DNA from 4 places in the Peribacillus sp. B-H-3 genome. Region 2 is predicted to be linked to each of the others. Evidence: riboswitches for the same ligand, from Rfam matches in the RefSeq annotation. Region 2 holds a riboswitch; each other region holds the start of a gene.
What was found. A riboswitch is a leader RNA that binds a small molecule or an ion and turns the genes downstream of it on or off. The one in region 2 is predicted to bind S-adenosylmethionine.
Positions count from the first base shown of each region.

Region 1: linked by a shared signal. The riboswitch ahead of ACN6MY_RS15815 (bifunctional homocysteine S-methyltransferase/methylenetetrahydrofolate reductase) and the one ahead of ACN6MY_RS22490 (O-acetylhomoserine aminocarboxypropyltransferase/cysteine synthase family protein) in region 2 are both predicted to bind S-adenosylmethionine.
Region 3: linked by a shared signal. The riboswitch ahead of ACN6MY_RS06905 (phosphoadenylyl-sulfate reductase) and the one ahead of ACN6MY_RS22490 (O-acetylhomoserine aminocarboxypropyltransferase/cysteine synthase family protein) in region 2 are both predicted to bind S-adenosylmethionine.
Region 4: linked by a shared signal. The riboswitch ahead of ACN6MY_RS03200 (methionine ABC transporter ATP-binding protein) and the one ahead of ACN6MY_RS22490 (O-acetylhomoserine aminocarboxypropyltransferase/cysteine synthase family protein) in region 2 are both predicted to bind S-adenosylmethionine.

Region 1 covers NZ_CP183879.1:3,187,736-3,192,184, reverse strand. Annotated here, with positions in the region: gene ACN6MY_RS15825 (MOSC domain-containing protein) at 1-540, shown strand, start outside; gene ACN6MY_RS15820 (class I SAM-dependent methyltransferase) at 628-1,236, opposite strand; SAM riboswitch class I at 1,522-1,622, shown strand; gene ACN6MY_RS15815 (bifunctional homocysteine S-methyltransferase/methylenetetrahydrofolate reductase) at 1,851-3,695, shown strand; gene metH (methionine synthase) at 3,688-4,449, shown strand, end outside.
Region 2 covers NZ_CP183879.1:4,502,745-4,507,193, forward strand. Annotated here, with positions in the region: gene ACN6MY_RS22490 (O-acetylhomoserine aminocarboxypropyltransferase/cysteine synthase family protein) at 103-1,416, opposite strand; SAM riboswitch class I at 1,534-1,638, opposite strand; gene ACN6MY_RS22495 (hypothetical protein) at 1,986-2,417, opposite strand; gene ACN6MY_RS22500 (thioredoxin family protein) at 2,576-2,881, opposite strand; gene ACN6MY_RS22505 (toprim domain-containing protein) at 2,887-3,249, opposite strand; gene gcvH (glycine cleavage system protein GcvH) at 3,686-4,069, opposite strand; gene ACN6MY_RS22515 (arsenate reductase family protein) at 4,152-4,449, opposite strand, start outside.
Region 3 covers NZ_CP183879.1:1,398,680-1,403,128, reverse strand. Annotated here, with positions in the region: gene cysC (adenylyl-sulfate kinase) at 1-26, opposite strand, end outside; gene sat (sulfate adenylyltransferase) at 48-1,196, opposite strand; gene ACN6MY_RS06905 (phosphoadenylyl-sulfate reductase) at 1,244-1,963, opposite strand; SAM riboswitch class I at 2,152-2,258, opposite strand; gene ACN6MY_RS06900 (DUF2515 family protein) at 2,459-3,562, shown strand; gene ACN6MY_RS06895 (MFS transporter) at 3,639-4,449, opposite strand, start outside.
Region 4 covers NZ_CP183879.1:665,751-670,199, forward strand. Annotated here, with positions in the region: gene ACN6MY_RS03185 (cytochrome c oxidase assembly protein) at 1-84, shown strand, start outside; gene ACN6MY_RS03190 (CsbD family protein) at 213-377, opposite strand; gene ACN6MY_RS03195 (alpha/beta hydrolase) at 441-1,196, opposite strand; SAM riboswitch class I at 1,265-1,365, opposite strand; SAM riboswitch class I at 1,612-1,729, shown strand; gene ACN6MY_RS03200 (methionine ABC transporter ATP-binding protein) at 1,890-2,906, shown strand; gene ACN6MY_RS03205 (methionine ABC transporter permease) at 2,896-3,564, shown strand; gene ACN6MY_RS03210 (MetQ/NlpA family ABC transporter substrate-binding protein) at 3,561-4,409, shown strand.

The sequences.
Region 1 (4,449 bases), 1.3 Mb from region 2:
AAAGCGCAACTCGGTGTAAATGGATTTTCCGGGGACGGAGTAGGCAATCCGGTGTACCATGGCGGACCTGAACGCGCTGTATGCTTTTACCCTGCAGAACACTATTCCCGATGGGAGGAAGAATTCCAGAAAACCATTACGATGCCTGCTTTTGGGGAAAATCTGACCGTTCATGGAATGAAGGAAGAAGAAGTATGCATCGGTGATATTTTCAGAATTGGCAGCAGTGCTGCAGTCCAGGTAACACAAGGAAGGGTGCCATGCTCCACGATTTCTTATTTCAATAAAGAACCTCAATTCTTAAAGCGCATTTTGGACACGTGCTATACAGGTTATTTTGCAAAAATGATTGATGCTGGCACAATCAATCAAAATGATGATATAACTTTACTGCACCGCGCACAAAAGCCAATTACCGTGTTAAAGGCATCCAGAATCCTTCTGCACCAGGAGGGAGGCTTGGCAGCCGCAGAGGAACTGATTTCCGCAGAAGGACTTGCAGAAGACTGGAAGAAAAAGCTGAAAAAAAGGCTTTCTTAATATTCCTCTAAGATAAAGTTTGTTTAAGGGACAAGAGCTCAGCGATTCCGTTAAAATCAGTGAGCTCTTATAACACCTTGAATTTTTTTAATTCTTTTTGCAATGGGCAGTAACACATACCGTTAATTGAGGGCGGATTTTCTTGAACTTAACAGAGATGCTGCGGAATCCGGCATGAAAGAGTGCTTGTTCAATTTCTATGGCATGAGACAGGGCTTTTTCCCGGGAAGCGTCTTCCTCTCTTGGCTGTACAGTGATGGCGATGGTTCCTCCATCCTTCATCAAATGGTGAATCCTGATTAATTCCTTCTTGGGATTTTTCCAAAGGGGATAGTTATTAACAGAAAAAACCTTGTCGTATCTGTATAAATCCTGTTTGAAATCTGACACATCCCCGCTGTATAGCTGAAGCCTTCCTTCTTCTGCATTTTTTGAATTTCTCTTTTCTGCTTCCTTAGTCATGGACACTGAGACATCAATTCCATCTATTTTCACATTATGGTGCCTGCGAAAAATTTCCTTTATCGCATATCCTGGCCCAAATCCAATCTCAAGAAGATAATCCCCGGGCTTTATATTCAATAGGTCAATGGTCCAGCGGTTAATCCTGCGGTTTTCGAACAGCATTATTTTTCCGGCAAGCCTTCCTAATAGTCCGTCTGGCCTGCGGAATTGCTTAGCTAAAATTTCAATCAAAAAAATGCCTCCTTTCTCCTTGCAATTATAGTTTTGTTATTCACTTCTGCAGCTTTTGGTAAACATGGTGCTGATTTTTTTAGTTTTTTTGTCTTTAATACTTCCCCTGATGTGCTCACAGGGATAGTAAGGTTAAGCGATGGCCAGAAGCAGAAAAGAGCAGGAGCGGGTATAGTGCCTGGTTTTTTAGAAGGATATACATACTATTTTCCATAAAGCCTTGAAATTGGCTGCTTAATCATGTAAATTAAATGTAATTAATTTTTTTGAATATTAAAATTACATATCTTATCGAGAGAGGTGGAGGGACTGGCCCCATGAAGCCTCAGCAACCGGCATATTGCCATGGTGCTAAATCCAGCAAGCAGAAGCTTGATAGATGAGGAGAATGTTTGAAACAGGCCTTCTTCCAAGAAGGCCTGTTTTTATTTTATTTTCGAAGACCATTGTTATGGTTCATTGCAAATTCCTGCACTTTATTATTGGAATGGATGGGCTTGATTCACGGGGGAGCAGCGCGTCCTCGGAAGTCTTCCAACCTTTAGCGGAGAGCAACAGCCAAGTATACAGTAAGCACTTATTAATTACACACAAATATTGAAAGAAGGTGTCATATGGATTTCCGGAGCGAGCTGAAAAAACGGGTGCTTATCGGGGAGGGAGCCATGGGAACATTGCTGTATTCCCATGGAATTGATCATTGCTATGAGGAGCTTAATTCTACTGAACCCGGCCAAATAGAAACTATTCACAGGGCCTATTTAGAAGCTGGGGCCGATATTCTGCAATCCAATACCTACGGTGCAAACTATCATAAACTGAAGCGGTACGGCCTTGAAGATGAAGTAAGCACCATTAATCGCAATGGAGTTGCAATCGCAAGGAAGGCCTCGGAAGGAAAAGCATTTGTATTTGGAACGATTGGGGCTTTGCGGAGCATAAGGAAAAATGATCTTAGCATGGAGGAGATAAAACGCAGCTTTCGTGAGCAGCTTTACAGTATTCTTATGGAAGGGCCTGATGGTCTGATTCTTGAAACTTTTTATGACCTCGAAGAGCTGGAAACCGTGCTGCCGATTGCCAGGAAAGAAACAGATCTTCCTATCATCTCCAATGTTACATTGCATGAAATTGGATACATGCAAAACGGCATTCATTTAAATGAAGCATTTCAAAGAATTGAACAGCTGGGTGCTGATGTTGCAGGCATAAACTGCAGGCTTGGACCGCATCATATGATCCGCTCCCTAGAAGAAGTTCCCCTTATGAAGAGCACGCCGATATCCGTTTATCCGAATGCAAGCCTCCCCGAATATATCGATGGCAGGCTGATATATGAAGCCGTGCCGGAATACTTTGGCTCAAGTGCCTTAAAGCTCAGGGAACAGGGGGCAGCAGTAATTGGCGGATGCTGCGGAACAACTCCACTTCATATTGCGGAAGTAAAAAAGAAGCTTGGCATTATCCCTCCTGTTACACAAAAAGAAATTAAGGCCAGAAAGATAGAAATCATCGAGATAACTGATGATAAAACACCAGCACTGCACCAGCTGGCTAAAAGAAAACGGACGGTTCTCGTTGAGCTTGACCCGCCAAAGAAGCTCGGAATTGAACCTTTTATGAATGGAGCTAAGGCACTTTTGGATGCAGGTGCTGATTCCGTTACCCTTGCTGACAACTCGCTCGCAACGCCGAGAATAAGCAATGCAGCTCTTGGTGTAATGCTGAAAAACCAGATGGGGGCCAATCCGCTGATACATCTGACCTGCAGGGACAGAAACCTGATTGGCCTGCAGTCTCATTTGATGGGACTCCAAACGCTGGGGCTGAATGAACTGCTTGTTGTGACTGGCGATCCGTCCAAAATTGGCGATTTTCCGGGAGCTACTTCTGTTTATGACCTTTCTTCTTTCGATTTGATCAGCCTCGTCAAGCAGTTCAATGAGGGTTTATCGTTTTCGGGGCAAAGCCTTGGGCAGCAATCCCATTTTAAAATTGCTGCAGCATTTAACCCTAACGTTAAGTATCTCGACAAAGCTGTACAAAGAATGGAAAAGAAAATTATCTGCGGCGCACAATCCTTCCTGACACAGCCGATTTATTCCGTAAACCAGATGGAAGAAGTATATGAAGCGACCAAACATCTTGATACACCTGTTTTTGCAGGCATCATGCCGCTGACAAGTGCCAGAAATGCTGAATTTATTCATAATGAAATACCGGGCATTACACTCCCGGATGATGTGCGCCGTGCCATGGCTGCTGCCGGCAGCAATCCGCTGCTTGCCAGGAATGAGGGGCTTGCCATTGCTAAATCTTTGGCAGATGCGGCGATGGCTAAGTTTCAAGGAATTTATTTAATTACTCCGTTTATGAGGTATGAAATGACAGCAATGCTGACTGAATATATCAGGAAGACGGATAGTATGAAAATGGCAGAGGTGACAGCATATGAGTGAAAATCTGATAGTAAGGCAGATGAAAAAGAAAATATTGATCCTGGACGGTGCAATGGGAACGATGATTCAAGCTGAAAACCTCACCGAAGCTGATTTTGGCGGTGAAGAGTATGATGGATGCAATGAATATCTTTCGCTTGCAGCCCCAGAGATTATTTTGTCCATTCATGAAGCTTATTTAAAAGCAGGGGCAGATATTATTGAAACCAACAGCTTTGGGGCTTCTAGCATTGTTTTGGAGGAATACGGGCTCGAAAGTATGGCTTATGAACTGAATAAAGCTTCAGCAAGGCTGGCAAGAGCAGCATGTGATAAATTTTCTACAGTCAGCTGGCCGCGGTTTGCGGCAGGCTCGATGGGTCCAACCACCAAAACCCTTTCCGTTACAGGCGGGACGGGTTTTGATGAATTATCTTCCTCTTATGAAGAGCAGGCAAGAGGTTTGCTGGACGGAGGGGCAGATCTGCTTCTAGTCGAAACCTGTCAGGATATGCTGAATGTTAAGGCCGCTTTTTTAGGAATTAAATCAGCCTTTAAGAAATCAGGAAGAACGGTGCCAATCATCATTTCCGGAACGATCGAACCGATGGGAACAACGCTCGCGGGGCAATCCATCGAAGCGTTTTATTTATCCTGTGAGCATATGGACCCGCTGGCAGTCGGGCTGAATTGTGCAACAGGGCCGGAGTTTATGATTGACCATATCCGCACACTTTCAGGGCTGTCTCACCATGCAGTAAGCTGCTATCCGAAT
Region 2 (4,449 bases):
TGCATAACGATTAAAAGTTAGTAAAAATTTTAAATCCTTTGATAAACAATTTTTCCTGAATCAGCGAAGAAAGAGAATGCATGCCCGCACTCTCTTTCGGAATTATAAAGATTTCACAGCCAAGGACGCTAGGCCAGTTGCCTGTTCAATCGCCTGTTCAAGGTCTTCAATCAGATCGTCTGCATTTTCAATGCCGATTGACAGCCTGACTAAATCCTCGCTTACACCAGATTGAATCAGTTCGTCTTTATTTAACTGCTGATGGGTTGTGCTGGCAGGATGGATGATTAAGCTTTTTGCGTCTCCAACATTTGCTACATGTGACCATAGCTGGATGGAGTTAATCAGCTTGGCTCCTGCTTCTCTTCCGCCTTCAATCCCAAAAATGACAATGGCCCCTGCTCCTCTTGGAAGGTATTTATCTGCCAGCTTCCTATCAGGGTGATCTCTATGCCCCGGGTGTGACACCCATGTTACGGCCGGATGGTTTTCTAAATAATCAATGATTTTTCCGGTATTGGATACGTGCTCTTTCATCCTTACATGCAGGGTTTCCAGCCCGAGAGTGAATTGAAAGGCGCTTTGGGGACTGAGTGACGGCCCTAGATCCCTTAGTAATTGAACACGTGCTTTCGTTATAAAAGCAGCAGGGCCTGCAGCATCACTGTATACGATATTTCCATAGCTTGGATCAGGTTCCGTAAACCCTGGGAAATCAGGGGAATTCCAATCGAATTTCCCGCCATCCACGATGATGCCCCCTAGTACAGTTCCATTGCCTAGCAGCCATTTTGTAGCAGAATGCACAATAATATCAGCACCATATTCAATTGGCTTGCACAAATAAGGCGTGGCAAAGGTATTATCCACAATAAGCGGAATTCCTGCTTCATGGGCAATTTCTGCTATTTTTTCAATATCTAGTACACGAAGGCTTGGATTGCCGATCGTTTCACCGAATATTGCCTTAGTCTTTGGTGTAATGGCTTTACGGAAGTTCTCCGGATCATCCGGTTTTACGAAGGTAACCTTGATTCCATACCTCGGAAGTGTATTGGCGAACAAGTTATATGTGCCTCCATATAAAGTTGAAGCTGATACAATTTCATCTCCCGCTGAAGCAATATTCAAGATGGCCAGTGTGATTGCAGCCATTCCGCTTGATACGGCAAGGGCCCCGATCCCGCCTTCGAGCAGTGCCGCTCTTTCTTCAAAAGCAGTAACAGTCGGATTATGGATTCTGGTGTAAATATACCCCGGTTCCTTCAGTCCAAATAAATTGGCTGCATGATCTGTATCTTTGAACAAATATGCATTGCTTTGATAAATAGGCAATGCCCTGGCTCCTGTAGCATCTTCCTTTAGCCCTCCGTGAATGCTCAAGGTTTCAAAACGATAATTTTTGTTTTCTGCCATTTTCCTTCTCCCCCAACTTTTTATGAATTCATGGCTCTGAGTCATCTGAAATCATTCCTGGAAGGTTAACGAGAAACAAAAAAGCCTCTTCAAAAAGAAGAGGCTTTGCTTTATCTCTCCTTATCTGCCAGAGCCGATACTCTGCTGGAATTAGCACCGTGTATGATATATACCGGTTGCCGGGCTTCGATGGGCCAGTCCCTCCGCCACTCTTGATAAGATTCAGTTAATTAATCAGAAAATTTTGCTTAATCAAAAATATAACATACCCTTATGTAAATAGTCAAATTTTATTTTGGCATATTTGCCCCTGTTACTCTTGCCATTTAACTCCGCTACAGACTGTCATTTTCCTTGCTTTGCCGACATTATTTCAAAGCCTTGCTGCATATTCTCCGATAATAACAGATAGTTTGACTTTATTTCCTAAGAAATAAGAAAAAGGGGGAAGCCATCATCGCGTACCGGATTCTTTTGACATCAGCCGCATCGCCCCTGGAGCATGTCATGCAGCAGATACAGGTTCCATACTAACGCCCCCATTGAAGGAGGACTGGCTCGATAGAGACTTAAACACATAAAGAAAAAGGTTGTTGCCAGCAAATAAATTCCTGCGGTAATGGAAAATACGGCTGCATATCCCCAATAGCTGCCCAATAATATGACAAGAGAGGCAGATACCGGACCCATGAATGCCCACCCCAGGTTAAAGGCCCATCTGGTTCATGGAATTTGCCAGCCTTTAGAACGGTTGCTGCAAGTGACATCATTAAAGACATCTGTATGGGGTTTCCTGCATTCATTAAAAGCCTGCCGGAATAAAAAGGCGATGCCGCTATCCATAATTGACGGGTATACGCTTTAAGCAATAAGAAAGGCAGGGAAAGCAGCTGCAGAATAACAACGGATTTAACTTCTCCAAAGCGTTTTACAAACCTTGATCCGAGAAGCATAGCTGCTGCCGCGGCTCCCTGTCCTGCCGAGAGAGCAATAGCAATCATGGAATTGGACACAAAAAAAACGGTCAGCAAAATATAAAGTGAGATAAGGAGACAAGGCCTGACTGTATGAAAATATTGCCGAGAAGCAGCATTCTGACCTTTTCGCTTAACAGCACAAAAAAAATTCTTGCCTGTTTGGGCAAGAATGGTGATGTTTGTTATATTTCTTTAAGTACATCGTATATATACGGGACAGAATGAAAGGCGTATATCTTTTTATCAAGCTTGCCTTCTTTAAAAACCAATAAGCAGGGAACACTTTCTACTTCATATTCAGCTGCAATATTCGCCATATAGTTTAAATTCATTTTGCCGCAGTCCAAATCCGGAAAAAGCTCCAGGGAAACGGCAAGAATTTTCGAGGCAACCTGGCAAGTCCCGCACATTGGAGTGTATAGGTATAAACAAAATGTCCGATTCCATTTTACGGAAGTATTTAACTGTTCTTCATTCCACTCTTGCATATTACTTAATTCATCCTTTGTTCTAAATACACGGGGTTTACCTCAATATCTGCTGCCAATAAAACAGTAGCAATATGATTCATCGGCGAAGCAGCAACTTCTTTATACATTCGGTCTATATAAAGATGGTAAGCCTCTGGCATTTCTTTTTTAAACTGTTTGCGCAGCTTTTCCCCTGATTCATCAGCATCCACTAAAATATAAACATCTTTCTCAGCCAGTTCATCAACAAGTTCATCAAGCCTTGTAATTGAAATGGTGCCGTTGGTGCAGATGATTTCCACTTCTTCCTTCAATACACTTTTCACTTTTCTTTTATCTGAAGTTCCCTCTACAATAATTACTTTATCAGGTTGTCCGAATTCCATGCAATCACCGCCGCTAAAGGATAAAGTGAACCTTCCATCAGCAGAGGGCTCTCTCATCCCCGCTGATGATCAGTTGAACGAATCGGGCTTTCAGGCAGGGTTTCTAAAATTCACTGCCCCCATACGGGACAGAAATGCGTACCCTGTTCATATAATAACCCAAAACAGAAAAAAAGTGTCCAAAGTGCTTTCTTTGTAAAAGGCTCTTTTCTTAAAGATTGTTGTTTTCCAATAAGTTCTGTGAGGCGATCCCCGTGTTAAGTCAGTTTGATTGGTGCGTTTAGTGCGAGACTCCTGCGGGATTAGCGGAACAGGTGAGCCCCCCGGAAAGCGAGCATCCTGGAGCGGAAATCAGCCACCTTGTTCCATTGCCGCAACGTTTACGAAAAAAGCACTGTAAAAAAATAGAGAAGGCAAGAAGCCTTCCCGTCATGCATTATCCTTCGTTTGTCATTTCATCATACTGCTCAGAAGTCATAAGGCTTTCCACTTCACTGCTGTCAGAAGGCTCAATAACAACCATCCATGCCTTTTCATAAGGTGAATCATTTACATACTCAGGGTTGTCATTTAGCTCTTCATTGACTTCTACCACTTTACCGCTGATTGGCGCATAAAGCTCAGAAACCGTTTTAACAGACTCTACGCTGCCGAATGGCTCATCTGCTTTCAGCTCGTCTCCCACTTCAGGAAGCTCAACAAAAACGATATCGCCCAATTCTGATTGTGCAAAATGTGTAATGCCAACGCGGACTTTGTCGCCTTCTGTTTTTACCCACTCGTGTTCCTCTGAATAACGAAGATCCTTTGGTGTTGCCATGGTATATCCCTCCAAGGTATGTAAAATTATGATCTATTATAGTATAAAATAGATTTCTCTGATTTGGTGCAAAAAACTTCTTCTATTGCCAAATCTTTTGGTATTCCTGTTCATTGAACCCGACTGTCACTTGATTTCCGTCTGAAGCAATCGGCCTTTTCAGCAGCATTCCGTCCGAGGCCAGAATATCCAGCTTTTCTGAGTCAGAAGCATCCTTAAGCTTGTCTTTTAAACCAAGCTCCCTGTATTTTTGGCCGCTTGTATTAAAAAACTTCTTTAATTCCAAGCCGCTTTTCAGGTAAAGCTCTTCAATCAGCTCCCTTGAAGGGGGATTTTCTGCTATATGGACAGCTTCATAAGCAACCTCATGATCATCCAGC
Region 3 (4,449 bases), 1.6 Mb from region 2:
CATGTAATATTTGAACCTGTCTCCAAATCCGCAACCCCCTTTTCTAATCAAACCTGCACTTCATCCTTTTTCATGCCTTTAATCAGTACTTCGATGACTTCCCTGCGGCTAAATTCAGCCGGAGGTATTTCCCCGTTCCGGAGCATTTCCCGGACTTTTGTGCCTGATAAAATAACATGATGCTCTGAGTTATGCGGGCAGGTTTTGGCAGAGGCCATGTTTTTGCACTTGCTGCAATAAAAGCTATGCTCAAAGAATAAGAGGGTAATTCCCAGCTCTTGCTCTGTAAAATTCGAAAAGATTTTCTGGGCATCATATGTGCCGTAATAATTGCCGACACCTGCATGATCGCGGCCAACTATGAAATGCGTGCAGCCATAATTTTTGCGGACCATTGCATGAAATATTGCTTCTCTTGGTCCTGCATAGCGCATGGCTGCCGGAAAAACGGACAGAAATACTCTGTCTTTTGGATAGTAGTTTTCAAGGAGCACCTGATAGCTCTCCATCCTGATGTCTGCAGGGATATCATCTGACTTCGTCTCCCCTACCAGAGGATTAAGCAGCAATCCATCTACAATTTCCAGTGCCGTTTTTTGAATATATTCATGGGCACGGTGGACCGGATTTCTTGTCTGGAAGCCTACAATTGTATTCCAGCCCTTTTCAGAAAAGATTTTCCTGGTTTCTTCCGGATCTCTGTAAAAATCCCTGAAACCCTTCCTTTCGACTCTTTTAGTCAGCTTTATTTCTCCGCCGATATAAATGTCCCCCCTGCTGTAAAGCTTTTGTACCCCGGGGTGTTCGCTGCTCTCAGTTCCATAGACACTTCTTGCTTCTTTGCTTTTATCAGGTTCATAAATATCAGCGACCATTATGGTGCCGTACGTGATGCCATCATGGACCAGCCTTGCTTCTTCTCCTTTTGACAGGCTTTGTGCTGTTTTCCTAGAAATGGGAAGAGTAATAGGAATGCTCCACACCGCTCCGTTCAAAAGACGCATATTTTCAACCACGGAATCATAATCCTTTTGTGTCAAAAATCCCTCAATCGGGCTGAAGCCCCCTGTTCCAATCAATTCAAGATCACTTAATGAAATAGCATCAAGCTCTATTTCTTTTTTTATATGTGCTGTATCATAATGGGGATTCCACTTATTGATTAGTGTTCCTCCATGCGGTATGCTTAGTGTCACGTTTTTTGGCCTCCCATTTTTTTCATGTATTCTATTTTCCATGTCTTTTATGAAGTATGGAGTCCGCACTCCGTTTTCCCGGTGGCCGACCATCTCCCTGACCTCAAATCATCTTCATTCACAGCAGCGGCCGTACACGTTTCACAGCCAATGCTTGGATAGCCTTTATCATGCAAAATGTTATATTGCAGATCATTTTTATGGGCATACCGCCAAACATCCTTCCATGTCCAATGAATGAGCGGGCATATTTTAACAGATCTGAACTTATTGTCTTTATTAAAGAACTGGGTATTCCTTCTGGATGGGGATTGTTCCCGCCTCAATCCTGAAATCCATGCAAGCGGCATAGAAAGGACTTCATTCAGGGGAATGATTTTTCTGAGTTCGCAGCATTTATCAGGCTCCCTTTTCCATAATTCAGCTCCATATTGTTCTGCCTGTTCTTCAAGCGTCAGTTCAGGCTTCTTCATTTCAATCTGTAGATTCGGGTACCTTTCACTTACCCTTTCAATTAATTGATACGTTTCCTCGAAATGCAGGCCGGTATCTAAGAAAACAATTTTTGCCCTATCCGTTATCTTTGAAATCAAATCGATCATAACAATACCTTCTATTCCGAAACTGCAGGCATATACCAATTCATCAGCATAGGTTTTATAGGCCCAATCTAAAACTTCAAGGGCTCCTTTCGTTTCACTGCCTGCTGGAAAATCAACAGGGGCATGTTCATCAAAATTCTGATACACCAATATGCTATTGCCCATAAACAGCCTCCTTTTATTGTTCATTCCTGATTTTTGAATAAAAAAAGGCAGCATTAACAGAACCCGCTAATACCGCCTCTAGTTGTCTAGTCAGCTGTCTTTTATTCATTTGTGATAACAGAGACTTTTTATAAAAAAAAATCTTTCGCTTTGGAAAGATTTTTACAGGCAATGTCATATAAACATATACCTTATCTCCCAAAATGCATCACATTTTGTTGGAATTGGCACCTTGCATGCTATGCAGGTTGCCGGACATCATCGGGCCAATTCCCTCAGTCTCTCTAGATAAGTTTGATTATTAAAAATAATAACACAACAGGAAGATATGTCAATAAGTTATCTCATTCATTTACTTGGATATTATTAATTATTTTCTTAAAAATATTACTATGCCGAAGGACGCCATTTTGGACCTTTCATTTTGCATTTCACATATATTGCATCATGCGTTAATTTTAAGGGGGAATTTACATTTTTCCGATAAAGACACTTTTGAATTATATCAAGGCTTCAGCCCAGAAAAAAAATGAAGCCTCAAAAAACCTGCTGAACCCCCAGACATTCACTGTGTTAAACACTCTTATAAAAAAAGAATTGGCTTTTCCTGCAGAAATCGATAAAGGCCTCCTGCCTCACGAAACAGCAATTGTAAGCAAGGTACGGGAAGAAACCAAACAAGCGAATCGGAATAACCTGACCCGAACGAACGCTTATCTTGATTGCTATGAAAGAAATCCGGAACTCCATTGGTCCCTGCTTGCCCATTTGGTATCCAGAAACGGCGGATATCATATGACAGATTTAAAAGGGGAGAGCATGAACCATCTTTTCGGCAAGGATGATCAGCAAATATTCTTCCGCTTTTTAGAGCATGCAAATGCAGCCATCTTTTCAGATGCCTATCCGCAGCTCCTGTTATATGAAATCTATAAAGAAAAACCCTTTAAGCTCAGGAAGCTTCTCAACATCTTTCATATTTCCCGATTTATGCATCCAATCTGGGAAATGTTCGCGGCAGAGAAAAATCCTCCCCTGCTCACTGCTGCCATGATAATAAATGAACAAAGGATGCTTGAAGATCGCATATTAAAGCGTACCAGCCATGGAGAAGTTCTTCAGAGAATTGATTTTCAGCTCCAGGAATTTTTAGGTTTCACTACAGTCATTTTTCCATTTTCCTATAAAAAAACGGCACCAAGCTCCCTGACCGGCCTCACAGTAAAACGCTTTGCCGATTTGTCCAATCGAATTATGACAGGCAAGAAGCTGTACGCAATCCTCTTTCAGTATCCTGAAATTCACAAAGGAATTTATCACTTTTCAAAGTCAATCCCTCATACAGGATCAAGAGCGGATTATTGGCCCTATATATTCGGGGAAAATAAGCAGCAAGGCAAAATTCACAGCCCCAGCTTAACGGAAGCATGGCCGGATGAACCGCTCCCGATTATTCCTATGCTTGACTGGTTTAAAAATGAGGACTGCATGGATGACCTTATAGAGCTGCCTGCCATGAAAAAACTGGACATAACAGAAACCGTGATAAATAACCTCCGCCAGCTGCAGCTAATCAATGAAATAAAGGCCATTATATAAAGCCCCGTACTGCACTTTTTAACATTTTTTGCATCAAAAGAAAATCCGTTTCCTTGATCAGGAAACGCAAAGTTTTTCAGGCATGGACTCCGGTTTGTAGTGGAGCATTTTTCTTTATGAACCTTGGCAAGATGATGCTGTAGAATATACCAACTAGGAACAGGCAGGATCCGACAAGCCAGAATAACGATTCAACTGTAATATATTTAGGATAAAAGCCTGCAATTAAAAGCAGGGTAACCGATTGGGCCATCATCATCAGGGGATTGACCCAGCCCTGTACCCTTCCCATCATCTTGGGATCAACAATGCTTGGCATCCATCCACCAATCGCTACATTGATCATTGGAAGAGATAAGGCTACCGCTCCAGAGCTGATTAAATATAGCATAGTGGAAGGAACTAACGCCCCCCATGCTGTTGCTGCCCCAGACAGCAATAAACCGAGCACCAGCATTTTATAAAGCTTCAACTTCTGTGCAAGCATGGAAGCAATTACACTGCCAGCCAGCACGCCTGCTCCAAACACAATTCCGAGAACGATGGAATACTCTTCATAATGATTAGGCTCCAATTTATACTTTAATATGAATACCTGCATAACTGAAAAGGCTCCATTGATAATGCCAAAAACGATGAACCCGCAAATCAGACTGACCAGCAGCTTGTTTTTAAGAATGTATAAAATCCCGACTTTAAAGTCACGCAGCACAAAAGAAAAATTCAAATCCCTCAACGAATGATATCCATTTGGAAGGCGCACTTCCTTGCTTAACCGACAGGACTTAATTAAAAACCCGCTTATAATAAAGCCCAGCACATCAATCAGGATGGCCCCGCGGATGCCAAAGTGCCAATAGCAGAAAATTCCAAGACCAGAGCCAAAC
Region 4 (4,449 bases), 830 kb from region 2:
ATTTTTATTTTTTGCCTGCAATGGTTTAGAGGCGCACGCCCTAAAGCATTTGCATCAGTAAGGCAGGGAGACTCCTTTATATAATAAAAAAAGCAGCCCTCCGAAAAAAATGGAGGGCTGCTTTTTACACCTGTGCGCATATAGAAATTTTATTCTTTATCGTAATACGGAAGCTGCAGATTTTCTGCAGCTTCCTAGTGTATGGTTTAGTATTAATCCTTTAGTTTGCCAATACCTTCTTGGATTTCGCCTTTTAACTTATCTTTCTTGCCTTCGCCCTGCATTCTTTTATCATCGCTGGCATTGCCCATTTGGTCCTTGGCTTCACCTTTTACTTTATTTACAGTACCTTTGACTTTATCAGATAAACCACTCATCTTTATCTTCCTCCTTCATTGGTTTACTTGTTATTTACCCGCAGAGGAGTCTGTTAAACAAAATTATGATGCCATTTCTTTCTTGGAATGTTCTTCAATAAAGCGAAGCGTATTTTTGATAATGTGTTCCTTATCATAATCAAGGGAGGCCACATGGTAAGACTGCCTAAGAGCGATGAGTTCTTTTTCAGGCGAAGCGGCCTGATCATAAAGATAAAATGAACATTCTGCCGGAACCACATGGTCTTCAACCGAATAAAACAAGAGCAGGGGACAGGTTGTTTTTTTAACGTTTTCACTAGTCAGATCCATAAGCGACAGCAGCTGTTTAATTGAGTGGAGCGGCACTTCTGGATAGGTGATTTCTTTTGCCGATGGATCCTTGATATCTGGTGAGCCATCCGGGACGAAAAGGGGGGACTGGACTTTTCGGTATTGCTCATATTGCGGCACCTTTAAAGCAGCGTTAACTGTAATGACGCCATCACAGCTTGTCTTCGAAGCCAAATCAATGGCCAGAGCCCCGCCCATGGACTGCCCCAGGATATAAACCCTCCTGCAGGTTTGCTGAAGAACGCAGTAGGCGTCTTCCAGGTTTTGAATCCAATCCTGATAAGAACAGGCTTTCAGGTCGCTCGCAGCAGATCCGTGCCCTTTTAAACGGGGTGCATAAACGGTATATCCCTTCTCGGCAAACTGGCTCCCTAAATATTCAACACTCTGAGGAGTCCCGTTAAAACCGTGGCAAATTAAAATTCCTGTAGAATTGCCGGGATGGAAAAAGGATTCAGCACCAGGAATAACAGGGGAAAATGACATTGCGAAAAAACTCCTTTCTAATATAAAAAACTTTCCTTGCCCGGCTGCAAAGAAAGTTTTTTAAACAAATCTTATCAGCCAAAGCAAATATGCTTTGCTGGTAGGAGCACCTTTCATGAGGCTGCTGTGAAGTCATTGAGCCAGATCTCTCGTTCACTCGTGATAATGGTATATGAAGTTTATAATTTACTATTCTTATTAATTTACTTGGTTTTATAATAACACGATATGATTTTTTTCGTCAACCGTTCCCTCTTTTATCTGTAAAATCTTGTTCTGAATTCTTTTTGAATACATAACCTAGAATGACGAAACGGAAATTTTTTATTGGGAATTTTAAAAAAATATTGACTTATCCCATAAGTCCACATAATATTGTAGTTACAAATTAAAAAACAATTGAATAATATGCTATTACTTATCCAGAGAGGTGGAGGGACTGGCCCTGCGAAACCTCGGCAACGGGTTTGCTTCTTATTGCAAATACCGTGCTAATTCCTGCAAATCGGTACAATCGGTTTGAAAGATAAGAAGTAGATCGGCTTATACATATAAACCCTTCTTCTTATCTGTCATGGATAAAAGAAGGGTTTTTTCGTTTCCGGAAGATTGATGAAAGGGGCGGCTTATATGTATATAACTGATTAAACTTATGAGAATACTAGGTTAAAAGCGCCATAGGAGGAATTAGAATTGATTGAAATCAGAAATGTTTCAAAGGTTTATCAGGGAAAAACCCCTATTCATGCACTAAATAATATTTCTCTGACAATAGATAAGGGGAATATATTTGGAATCATAGGATTTTCAGGAGCAGGAAAAAGCACGTTAATAAGATGTCTTAATCGGTTAGAGGAACCGACAGAAGGAACAATCAGCATTGATGGATTGGACTTGATGTCATTGAATGAAAATGAACTTAGGAAAACACGCAGGGAAATTGGGATGATTTTTCAGCATTTTAATCTGCTTTCTGCTAAAACCGTTTTTGACAATATTGCAATGCCCCTATATCTCCAGGGGGAAAAGAAGCGGGATGTTCAAAAAAAGGTGATGAATCTCATTGAATTTGTAGGACTCAGCGGAAAGGAAAATGTTTATCCGGGCCATCTGTCTGGCGGACAAAAACAGCGTGTCGGAATCGCCAGGGCCCTTGTGACAGATCCCCAAATCCTGCTTTGTGATGAAGCAACATCCGCATTGGATCCAGAAACAACAAGAAATGTTCTTGAACTGTTAAGAAAGGTAAATAAAGCTTACAGTATTACCATTGTCCTGATTACACATGAAATGAGTGTGATTCGTGATTTATGCGATAAGGTGGCGGTGATTGACGACGGGGAAATCGTTGAAGAAGGGACAGTTTATGATGTGTTTACTAATCCTCAGAAAAGAATTACCCGTAATTTCGTTAATACCGTTCTGCAAAATGAAATACCGCCTCATTTATCAAAAAAAATAAGAAGCGGGACCTATTACCGTCTTGTTTTTCTGGGAGAAAAAGCGGCACGCCCTTTACTATCGGAAGTTTCCAAGCAGTTTGATATTCATCTGAACATCCTGTATGGATCTATTACAGAGCTGCAGGAAAAACCATACGGAAATCTTTTTATTGCGATTGACGGGGAAATTGAGGAAAGAAATAAGGCCGTTCAATTTATCTTGAATAGCGGAATCGACATAAAGGAGGCCGAAGCGCATGGAGCTTAATTGGGAATTTTTCTGGCCCCAGTTTTTCCAGGCTTGTGAAGAGACGTTTCTCACTGTGTTTGGATCATTCATTTTTGGAACAATCATAGGACTGCCATTAGGCATCATTCTTGTGATCACGAGACCCGGACATATCATGGAAAATAAGGCTGTTTTTCTAGCCCTGAATACCATTGTGAATATAGTCCGTTCTGTACCCTTTATTATTCTTCTGGTTGCTATTATTCCATTTACAAGGCTTGTGACGGGGACATCAATAGGTGTAGCTGCAGCGATTGTACCTTTGTCCATTTTTGTAGGCCCGTATCTTGCAAGGCTGATTGAAAATTCCATGCTCGAGGTGGATAAAGGAGTCCTGGAAACAGCTCACGCAATGGGAGCCACAAAAATGCAGATTATCACTAAATTCATTATTCCAGAAGCAGTGCCATCATTGATACTTTCGTTTACTACAGCAACGATCGGGCTGATCGGTTCGACAGCAGCGGCGGGCGCAGTAGGTGCAGGGGGTCTTGGGAACCTGGCTATTACTTATGGCTATCAGCGCTTTATCACGGTCGTTATTGTCATTACAGTCGTATTGCTTATTGTTAGCGTTCAGCTTATTCAAAGCTTTGGAAATACATGGTCAAGATATGTGAGGAGGAAAAGAGGATGAAAAGATTAAGTATTATTTTCGCGGCAGTGGCAAGTTTGATATTGGTTTTAGGAGCATGCTCATCAAATTCAGCTTCCAAGGATGGAGGCACACGCACAATAAAAATAGGGATAAATGGTGACGACAATGATCTTTGGAGTCTTGTCCAAAAACAGGTAAAAGACGATGGAATCAACCTGAAGATTGTATCTTTTTCAGATTATGTCCAGCCTAATACAGCCTTAAATGATGGCAGCATTGATTTAAATTCTTTCCAGACCATCACTTATATGAATCAATTTAAAAAAGATCATAACCTCGATATTTCGGCAATCGGCTCCACAGTGATAGCGCCAATGGGGATTTATTCTAAAAAATATAAAAAGATAGAAGACATACCGGACGGAGCAACCATCACAATACCCGATGATGTAACCAATGCCGGGCGGGCTCTCAAGCTTTTGGCATCAGCTAAGCTTATTACACTGGTGGATAATTTTGATCCGAGAGGCAGTGTGGACCAAATCAAAGACAATCCGAAGCACTTGAATATCAAACCGATTGCAGCCGGACAAACGGCAAGATCGCTTGAAGATGTGGGAGCGGCTGTCATTAACAATGGATTTGCCGTGCAAGCCGGCCTGAAGCCTTCCAAAGACCCTCTTTATAAGGAAGATCCGAATGACAAAGCGGCCCAGCCTTATATCAACGTAATTGCTGCTGCAACAAAAAATAAAAAGGATAAAGATTTCCTTAAAATCGTAAAAGCATATCAGTCGAAAGCAGTTCACGATTACATCATCAAACGCGATAAAGGTGCCACGGTGCCAGTAGTAACCTCGATAGATAAAATTAAAAACTTATAGGATGAAATCTTTTTTGCTGGCCAGCTCAAATATAAAGTTA